2 linked regions of the Myxococcus xanthus genome follow. The protein of the gene in region 1 binds, or shares a complex with, the protein of each later gene. Links are inferred from orthologs where the notes say so. Each region holds a gene or a part of one and is shown in the gene's direction. Other genes may lie near its edges.

Region 1 (5,566 bases):
TGCACTGGCGCAGTCGCGTGCGACGCTCGAAGCGGAGCAGCAGACTCGCGCCGATACCGGTGCCGCGCTTGGACAGACTCGCTCGGAACTGGAGTCCGAGCAGCAGGGCCGTGCCGAGGCCGAAGCCTCGTTGGCGCAGGCCCGCACGTTGCTCGAAACCGAGCAGCGCACGCGAGCCGATGCGGAGTCCGCGCTGCAATCGCTGCGCACGGAGACGTCCGAGCGCGACCAGGCCCGGCAGGAGCGACTGGCTGCCGCCGAACGTGTCATGGCTGAGCAGGAGCGCGCGCTCGAAGCGCAGCGCCTGGCGGCAGAGGTGCGCGAGCAGGAGTTGCGCGATACCGTGACGCGCCTGGAGTCGGAGCGGGCGTGGGCGGACGACACCGCGAAGGAACAGCGCTCGGCGTTGGAGTCCCGGCTCTCGGAGGCGCGCGCGGCGCAGGAGTCGGACGCGGCGCGTGCGGTCTCGTTGGCTCAGGCCCTGGCGGACCTGGAGTCGGCTCGGAGCGCGGCGGATGCCCAGCTCGCCGAGCGTGCGGGAATCATCGGGGCGCTGGAGACGCAGGTCGCCCAGCTGCGTGAACAGGTCGCGGAGCGTGAGGCGGAGGCGGGCCGTGTCAGCGAGGCCGCCACCGAGGCTCGCGAGGCGCTGACCCGGCAGGAAGCCGCCGCGCAGGAGCGGCTCTCCTCGGTCGAGCGTGAGCTGGACGACGCGCTTGCTCGGGCGGAGCGGCAGCAGGGCGAAATCGAAGCGCTGGCGGCGGAGCGAGACCGCGAACGGACGGCCTTGGCCGCGGCGCAGCAGGAGCTGGCGCATCTTGGAGCGGCGCGGCAGGAGAGCATGCGCCTGGGGGCACAGCTCCAGCGCGCGATGGCGGCCCTGCACGAGCGGGGCATGCACATCGCCCGGCTCGATGCCGAGTTGGTGGATGCGCAGGACCGGCTCGCGGCGCAGCGGGAAAACGCCGAGTTGCTCATGGTGCAGCTCGAGACGGCGCGACGTTTCGCGGGCAAGGCCACCGCGATGGAGAACTCGCTCGAAGCCGAGCGTGCCGCGCTGGAGACGCTGCGAAACGAACTGGCCCGCGCGACCGAGGCCGCCGCCACGGAGCAGGCGAGGGCGAACGCGCTGGAGGCCCAGCTCACGGACTCAGCCGATGGACTGACGCGCGCCCGTAGCGAGCTGGAGGCCCAGCGCGCCCAACTCGAAGGGAAGCTCGCGGACGCCGTCACGCGTTCTGATGCTCAGCGCGCCGAACTTGAAGCGCAGCTCGCGGAAGCCGTCGCGCGTTCCAACGCCCAGCGCTCCGAACTCGAAGCGCAGCTCGCGGAAGCTGTCTCTCGTTCCGATGCTCTACGTGTGGAGGCGGGGCAGCAGTTCGCGGAGGCTGCTGCTCGCACCGAGGCCGAACGCACGGCGCTGGAGACCCAGCTGGCGGAAGTCACGGTCCACGCAGATGCACAGCGAGGCGCGCTGGAGGCTCAGTTGGCCGCCGCCGTGGCCAGCTCCGAGGCGCAGCGTGGCGAACTGGAGGCCCGGCTCGCGGAAGCCGTGGCCCACGCCGAGGCACAGCGCGCTGAGTCGGAGACCCGGCTGGCGGACCTCAACGCTCGACTCGAAGCACAGCAAGCGGAGCTGGAATCGCGGCTCGCCGATGCCTCAGCGCGATTCAACGCGCAACTGGCAGAGGCCAGCGAGCGCGCGGCCCTGCTCTCCGACACCGCTGAACGTGCCCACGCCGACAGGGCCACCCTGGAATCCCACGTCGCCGAGCTCACGTCCCAGCTCGATGTGCTCCGCGCCGACCTGGCCGCCGCCACGGAGCGCGCGGCCACGCTTCAGTCCGCCCAGGAGCGCCTCGCCCGTGCGGACTCCGACCGCGAGCGCCTCCAGTCCGACCTGTCCGTCGCCCGCGCAGCCCGGGTCCGCCTCGAAGGCCGCGTCACCGCCCTGGAAGCCGCGTCCACCGACGCTGTCCGAATCCTCGACGCCGAGCGCGCCGAGCGCACCCGCCTGTCCCAGGCGCTCGAAGTGGCCACGCAGCAGCTCCAGAGTCACGACGGCAGCGCTGCCGGGCAGCTCGCATTGCTCCAGACCGAGCGCTCCCAGCTCGATGAACAGCTCCGGGGCCTCGAAGCCCAGTTCCAGTCCCAGAAGGCCCGCGTGGACGCGCTGGAGGTGGAGCGCGCCGAACTCCTGTCCGCCGTGGAGTCCCTCAAGGTGTCCTCCCAGCCCGAGGACGTGCTGGAGATGGCCGCGGAGATGGAGCTCCTCCAATCCCTGGTGGAAGACCTCCAGCAGAAGCTCGCGGACCGCGAGGCCGAACTGGCCGCGGCGCAGCGGCCGGCGTCCCGCGCGGACAGCTTCGCCCTATTGGACGCGCCCGAGCCGGCCCGGAACGAGCTGGTCCCCCCAGCTGGGACGGAGCAGGGCGCCAAGGCCCCGGCTCGGCGTCCCCGAGGCGCGGTGCCCGCGCTGGACCTGCCGCCCCAGAAAACGCCCCCGAAGCCGGACGAGCGCGAATAGCCGCTCGCGAATAGGATTGCGCCCGTGGAAGCTCGCGAGCGCATCTTCAAGTATCAGGGCCTGGGCAATGACTTCGTCGTGCTGGACCGGCGCGGCTCCGGCGAGGACATCGACGCCGCCACGTCGCGGTGGATGTGCGACCGGCGCCTGGGCATCGGCGGGGACGGCGTGCTGGCGCTGCTGCCCTCCGAGCGTGGCGTCGCCCGCATGGTCGTACACAACGCGGACGGCAGCATCGCGGAGATGTGCGGCAACGGCCTGCGCTGCGCGGTGAAGTTCCTGGTGGATGACTCGGGCCAGACGCCGGGCCACCTCGACGTGGAGACCGGGGCGGGCGTGCTCACCTGCTACCCCTCGTATGGCGAGGGCGGCGTGGTGGCCGTGGACATCTCCATGGGCCCCGCCCGGCTGGTCGCCCCCAACCTGCCTTCGGGCGTCACCGGCCAGCCCTTCCTGGATGCCTTCGTGCCGGGTCATCCGCACCTGCGCGCCTACGCGGTGAGCATGGGCAATCCCCACATGGTCCTCCTGGACCAGCCGCTGGAAGACGCCTCGCGCCTGGGGCCCTTGCTGGAGCGGCACCCGTCCTTCCCGGATCGCACCAACGTGGAGTTCGTCCGTGTGGACTCGGACGGCCTCACCGTGGTGGTCTGGGAGCGAGGCTGCGGCCTCACCCAGGCCTGTGGGACGGGCGCCTGCGCGTCCGCCGTGGCCGCCGTGCTGGCCAAACGGCTCCCGGCCGATGCCTGGCTGCGCGTCACCCTGCCAGGGGGAGACCTGCGCATCCGCGTCCCCGCCGACCTGTCCGACATCCGCCTCCGTGGACCCGTGGCCTTCGTCTTCGAGGGCGTTGTCGCGGTTCCCTCGGGCCGGTAACCTCCCGCGTTCCTCTCGCCCCCAGGTCAGAACGCGCCGTGGCCGGACCCATCCTCGTCGTCGACGACGACCTGTTCTTCCGTCAGCTCGCCAGCGACTTGCTCACGCATAACGGGCATCGCGTGGTGGCCGTGGAGAACGCAACGCTCGCGCTCGAAGAGGCGGCACGCACGCCGTTCGACCTGGTCATCACCGACGTGGTGATGCCGGGCGTGGACGGCTTCGCCCTCACCGCGCGCCTGCGCGAGCGGGACCCCGACCAGGAGGTCATCCTCGTCAGCCATCGCACCGACATCCGGAACTCGGAGGTGGCGCTGCGCTCGGGCGCGGCGGACTGTCTCACCAAGCCGGTGGACGCCAACGACATGCTGCTCGCCGTGGACCGGGCGCTGGAGCGCGCGTCCCTGCGCCGCGAACGGACGCAGCTTCGCGATGAGAACCTGGAGTTCGCTCGCTTCCACAACCTGCACCAGCGCTGCCTGGAGCTCCTGTCCCATCCCGACCTGGAGTGGCTCCAGGAGCGGCTCACCTCGGAGCTGGCGGCCATCTGCGACGCGCAGAGCGCCGCGCTGTGGGTGGTGGACGACCGGGGAGACCTGGTGCTGCGGGCCTACCGCGGACTGTTGGACCGGCAGTTCCTCGCGGAGAAGATGAGCCCGGAAGGGCCGCTGTCCGGACGGCTGCGAGAGGCCCAGCCGTGGCTGGCCCGCGACGAGCGCTCGTCGGTGATGTACGTGCCCCTGGTGGCGTCGGGGGAAATCGTCGGGTTGGCGCAGCTCTCCGACCCGTTGTCGGGAGACTTCCGGCCCGAGCATTCGCGCGATGCCCGCGTGCTGGGTGACTTCGCGGCGGTGGGCCTGAAGAACGGCCGGAAGATGCTCGCGCTCCAGCGCCTGGGCCTGAGAGACCGCGAGACGGCGGCGTACAACCTCAGCTACTTCACCGACTACGCGTCCAAGGAGATCTACAAGGCCCGGCGCTACGGGCGGACGTTCTCCCTGCTGACCTTCTCCATCGACAACCTGCCGCTGGTGCGCGTGCGCCAGGGCGCGGCGGACGCGAAGAAGGCGGTGCGCGGCATCATCAAGGCGCTCAGCAAGATCATCCGCGACTCGGACGTCATCGCGAAGGCGAGCGACCAGGAGTTCTACCTCCTGCTGCCGGAGACGGACTTCTTCGGGGCGCTGATGTTCGTGCGCCGCGCGGTGGCCGCCGTGCGCGAGGAGCCCGAGGCCATGGAGGTGGACCAGCGCCTCCCGCTGGCGATGGTGGGCGGGGCCAGCACCTTCCCCAAGGACGGCGAGGACTTCGACGAGCTGGTGCACCGCTGCCGCCGCCGCATGGACGAGCGGCGCGCGTCGTTGCAGCGCCGGCTGATGCTGGACGGGCTGCCCTTCTGGGACGAGGTGGACCTGCTGCTGGGCACGCCGAACAGCCCCCGGTTGCCGGTGGACGAGCGCTCCGAGCCGAGCCGCCGGGGCAAGGTGTCCGACGTGCTCTTCGACGAACTCCAGGCGGAGATTGCCCGGGAGATGATGCGAGACCCAGGCTCGCGCGGCCTGCTGTACGTAGGCGGGCCGGAGATTCGCACGGACCTGAACATCGCCGCCGGGCTGGAGTCCGCGCCGCCAGATTTGGCGTCGCGCATCTACCTGCTGGGCCGCCGCGTCGACCTGGAGTCACACCCCGCGCTGACGCCCGTGTTCCTGGAAGGCGACGACCGCATCGCACGGCACGAGTTCATCCTCTGGCTCTCCGAGAACGCGGCCTACGCGCTCATCCAGCGGCGGGGCCACGGAGCGACGTGGGGGTTCCACACCTCGGACACCGCGGTGGTGGACGGGCTCATCTCCAAGCTGCAGGCCGAATACGACCTGCAGCCCTACTGACACGAAGCGGAGCGCCACCGTGGCCCCGGTCCGGAAAATCCTCATCGCCGACCCTGACCTCGAGTCCGTGCGCTCGCTGTCGCGGGCGCTGCGCACCAAGGGCTATCAGGTTCACTACGCGCCGGATGGCTCGCGGGCCCTGGAGGTGGCCGTGCTGCGCCACCCGGACCTCACGCTGTTCGACGAGGGTTGCCGGCTGCTGGACGCGCGCACCTTCATCCAGATTCTGCGCACCAACCCGCGCACCGAGGACATCCCGGTGGTGCTCACCACC
Region 2 (4,298 bases), 210 kb from region 1 along the record:
ACGGTGATGACGCCTTCCTTGCCCACCTTCTCCATCGCGTCCGCGATGATGGTGCCGATCGTCTCGTCACCGTTGGCGGAGATGGTACCGACCTGGGCAATCTCCTTCTTGTCCTTGGTCGGCTTGGCCAGCTTCTTCAGCTCGGCGACGATGGTGGCCACGGCCTTGTCGATGCCGCGCTTGATCTCCATCGGGTTGTGGCCCGCGGCGACCAGCTTCGCGCCCTCGCGGAAGATGGCCTGCGCCAGCACGGTGGCCGTGGTGGTGCCGTCACCGGCGACGTCAGACGTCTTGGAGGCAACCTCCTTGACCATCTGCGCGCCCATGTTCTCGAACTTGTTCTCGAGCTCGATCTCCTTGGCGACCGTCACACCGTCCTTGGTGATGGTCGGGGAGCCAAAGCTCTTCTCGATGACGACGTTGCGGCCCTTGGGGCCCAGGGTGACCTTGACCGCATCGGCCAGGATGTTGACGCCGCGGAGGATGGCCTCACGCGCGCGCACGTCGAAAAGAATGTCCTTCGCCATTTGGATGGTTCCTTGAAGGAAGAGTGTGGGAGACCGGATTACTTCTCGATGACGCCGAGCACATCCTCTTCACGGAGGATGAGGTGCTCCTCGCCGTCGAGCTTGATCTCGGTGCCCGCGTACTTGCTGAACAGGATGGTGTCGCCGGCCTTGATGTCCAGCGGACGGACCTTGCCGTCCTCCTGCACCTTGCCGTTACCCACGGCGACGACCTTGCCCTCCAGGGGCTTCTCCTTCGCCGTGTCGGGGATGAAGAGGCCGCCCTTGGTCTTGTTCTCCTCGGCGACGCGCTTGACGATGAGCCGATCCTGCAGGGGACGAATCTTCATGGCCTGCTCCTTACATGTCGCTTCCGGCGCCGTTTCCGGTGGCGACCGAAAGCTGCTTGGGGGTTGAAAAAGGGCCTCGCGACCCATGGGGTTAGCACTCGCACCTCATGAGTGCTAACGCCCAGGCGCGGCGGATAATAACCAGCGAAGTCGACCCGTCAAGCGACGCTGGCTGACCGCTCCTGAACGTGCCAACTGCGCGGCATTGCTGGGGTTTTCCAGTGACATCCTCTACCCCTGGCGCCATGCCCGGCGGCCTGCCTCAGGGCCCTGGATTGGCACTCGCGATACCAGAGTGCTAACGCAAGTGCCCGGAATCACTGGGAGTGGCTTTGCCGTGCCCGCACCTGATTGCTACCCTTCCCAGGTCTCCTCCGGGCGACGTCCGCCCGGGGAATGACGGGAGGTGTCAATGAGTGGACTGGTGGCGTCCCTGTCTCTGAAGGAGTTCTTCAAGTCTCTTCTGGGCGAGGTCACGGGGCGGCAGCGGGTAGAACTGGCGGAGGTGACGGAGTTCTACCTGGTGAACCTGCTGTCCGAGTTCGCCGTCACCGACAAGCTGTTCACCCGCGAGGAGGACGGGCGCAAGGACCACGAGCCCCTGGCCATCCTCTACCACCAGGCCTTGCAGCAGGAGCGCGCCGAGCGCATCCGCACCCTGCGCCGGCTGGGCGACGTGTCGCTGTACACCGCCGGCTTCTTCTCCGGCGCGCTGCAGAGCGGCGTGGTGGGGCCGGACTACTACATCCAGATGGGCGGCACGGCGTATGGCCACGTGGCGGAGCTGACGCCGGCGGCGGGCTTCGCGCAGGTGTACCGGGAGTTGTGCGAGAAGTTCCGCAAGGTGGTGGAGGTGCTGGAGGAGATCTCCGCGCGGGGCATGGTGCAGGCCGGCCCCAGCGGCGCGCTGAAAGTCTATGAGGCGTGGGTCCGCACCGGGAGTGACAGGCTGGAGCGCGTGCTGCTCGACGCGGGGATGATGCCGCGGCCCAAGGGACAGCTCGTCAACTAGCCGGAGGTGGGGATGATTGGCCGCGTTCAGGACCACCTGGAGGCCATCTACGGCTTCACGTGCGAGGCAAGGGCGGAGGTCTTCGTGGTGGACACGGAGGCCGCCGCCCAATTGGGAGGCACCGGCCGCGCCGACGAGGAGCTGCTGGTGCACGAGGCGGGCGACGCGCTGGAGCTGGCCCTCTACCTGTCACCGGCGCTGCTCGACAGGCTCAAGCCCTACGAATCCGGTCCGCTGGGGTACGTGCTGGACAGCGACCTGGCCGGTTACTGCCAGCTGGCCGAAGGCGTGAGCCACTTCCTCTACGTGGCCCACACGGCGGCCCACGGCCGGACGGTGTCGCTGCTGGAGCTGGAAGCGCAGGCGGAGGTGGACAAGTTCGCGGTGTGCCTGCTGCACCGGTGGGGCGAAGGCGTGGGGGCCTGGGCGCGGGAGCTGCTCCATCGTCTCTTCGAGCGGGTGTCCTACCGCAAGCAGCTCTCCGTCCAGGAGCGGTGGCGCTACGAGGAGGCGAACCGGCTGTCACGCCGCTTCTGCGCGCGGCTGATGGGGCACGTCGTCGCCCGGCGGTTGGACCGGCTCCTGGGGGACCTGCGCTACGCCTACCGGCTGGGGGCGGAGGCCAAGCTTCGCCATTTCGCGCATGGCGGGTGAGCACCTTTCCTTCCGCATCGGGTAGGGTGGGCGGGTATGCCACGCGAGGCGTCCGCAGGCGGTGTCGTCATCCGGGAGAGTGCCGGTCACTGGGAGGTGGCCGTCATCCGTCCCCATGGCCGCACCTTATGGGCGCTCCCCAAGGGGCACGTGGACCCGGGTGAGTCGCCGGAGCAGACGGCGAGCCGCGAGGTGCGTGAGGAGACGGGGCTGTCCGTGTCGCTCATGGCCCCGTTGGGCGAGATTCGCTACGTGTACCAGTTCCGCGGACAGCGCATCTTCAAGCGCGTCCACTTCTTCCTGTTCCGCTATCAGGAGGGAGAGCTGGGGCCGCTGCCGGGGCCGCGCATCGAAGTGGACGAGGTGCGCTGGGTGCCGGTGGTCCAACTGGTGCCGCTGCTGGGCTACAAAGGAGAGAAGGCCGTTGCCTCGCGGGCGGTGCGCTGGTTGCGCTCCCAGGGCCTGCTCCCCGAAGCCTCCTCCCCGGCGAGCATTGCCGGGAAGGAAGGGGGCTGAAGAGAACCGCGGGGACTACTTGGGCTCGTCGCCCGTGTACTTGCCGGACAGCGCCTCGCGCACGTCACGGTCGAACTTCACGCGGCCGGTGGCCACCTCGCGCAGGGACAGCACGGGGGGCTTGTTCTTGGACTGCTCGAGGATGGGGCGGGCACCCGCCATCAGCTGCCGCGCGCGCTTGGCGCCGAGCAGCACCAGCGCGAACCGGTTGTCGACGAGGGGGAGGCAGTCTTCGACGGTAACGCGAGCCATGGAACGTCCTTCGGATTTCGGTGGGGCTACTGGAAGCCTCTGAAACTAAAGAGCACCCCCCGGCGAGTCAAGGAAGGACGCACCGGAGGGCAGCCGGGCGGGCGGCCCGGCTCAGGTGTACCACCAGGCCCAGAGGATCAGGACCGCCTGCAGGGGCAGCCGCAGCCAGAGCAGGGCCGGGGGGATTTTCCGGAACCGCTCCGGGTGCTGCACCATGTAGAGGTTGGCCGGAAAGACGGCGATGAACAGGGCGACGAGGCCCCAGGCGGCCAGCCGGCTCGTCTGGGGGATGACTAGGCCCACGCCCAGCAGCACCTCCGCCACGCCGCTCCAGAACACCAGCGGCCCGTGGAACGGCAGGTACGGGGGCATGATGCGCTGGTACATGCGCGGGTTGCGGAAGTGGTTCAGCCCCGCGCCCACCATCAGTAGGGCGAGCACGTACTGAAGGACGAGCTTCACGCCGCTCAAGTGGACGCGAACGCCTCGCTGACGATGGCGCGCGCCTCTTGGAGGATGGCTTGGAGGTGGGCTTCGTCGCGGAAGCTCTCCGCGTAGATTTTGTAGACGTCCTCGGTGCCGGAGGGACGCGCGGCGAACCAGCCGTTCTCCGCCACCACCTTGAGCCCGCCGATGTCCGCGTTGTTTCCGGGCGCGCGGGTGAGGCGCTGGAGGATGGGCTCACCGGCCAGCGTGGTGGCCTTCACCGCCTCCGGGGACAGCTTCTTCAGCGCGGCCTTCTGCGCGGCGGTGGCTGGCTGGTCGATGCGCGTGTAGAGCGGCGCGCCGAACTTCGCCGCCAGGGCCTGGTAGTGCTCGCCGGGGTCCTTCCCGGTGCGCGCGAGGATCTCCACCGACAGCAGGTCCAGGATGATGCCGTCCTTGTCCGTGGTCCACACGGTGCCGTCCTTGCGGAGGAAGGACGCGCCGGCGCTCTCCTCGCCGCCGAAGCCCAGCGAGCCATCCAGCAGCCCATCCACGAACCACTTGAAGCCCACCGGCACCTCG

Evidence for each region. Proteins that work in one complex are often made in the same cells at the same time.
Region 2: the proteins of dapF (region 1) and BHS09_RS25110 are in contact, whole or in part, in a solved structure (PDB 5YGU), measured with the Escherichia coli proteins. The link is inferred for Myxococcus xanthus from one-to-one orthologs.

What each region holds. Positions count from the first base shown.
Region 1 is NZ_CP017174.1:6,385,890-6,391,455, reverse strand. The notes cover bases 1,533-4,477. They hold dapF (diaminopimelate epimerase), read left to right. Parts: upstream 1,533-2,551; coding sequence 2,552-3,403; downstream 3,404-4,477. Other genes in these bases: BHS09_RS25935 (GGDEF domain-containing response regulator), read left to right, coding at 3,442-4,477; BHS09_RS25945 (methyltransferase domain-containing protein), read left to right, coding at 1,533-2,527. Also shown: more of BHS09_RS25945, read left to right, coding at 1-1,532; more of BHS09_RS25935, read left to right, coding at 4,478-5,292; BHS09_RS25930 (DUF4388 domain-containing protein), read left to right, coding at 5,312-5,566. UniProt on the Escherichia coli protein: Involved in the succinylase branch of the L-lysine biosynthesis and in the biosynthesis of the pentapeptide incorporated in the peptidoglycan moiety. Catalyzes the stereoinversion of LL-2,6-diaminopimelate (L,L-DAP) to meso-diaminopimelate (meso-DAP).
Region 2 is NZ_CP017174.1:6,181,023-6,185,320, reverse strand. The notes cover bases 1,311-4,298. They hold BHS09_RS25110 (NUDIX hydrolase), read left to right. Parts: upstream 1,311-2,558; coding sequence 2,559-3,038; downstream 3,039-4,298. Other genes in these bases: pgm (phosphoglucomutase (alpha-D-glucose-1,6-bisphosphate-dependent)), read right to left, coding at 3,758-4,298; BHS09_RS25100 (DoxX family protein), read right to left, coding at 3,402-3,752; rpoZ (DNA-directed RNA polymerase subunit omega), read right to left, coding at 3,054-3,290; BHS09_RS25115 (hypothetical protein), read left to right, coding at 1,881-2,522; BHS09_RS25120 (hypothetical protein), read left to right, coding at 1,311-1,868. Also shown: groL (chaperonin GroEL), read right to left, coding at 1-527; co-chaperone GroES, read right to left, coding at 566-856; more of BHS09_RS25120, read left to right, coding at 1,269-1,310. UniProt on the Escherichia coli protein: Master regulator of 5'-end-dependent mRNA decay.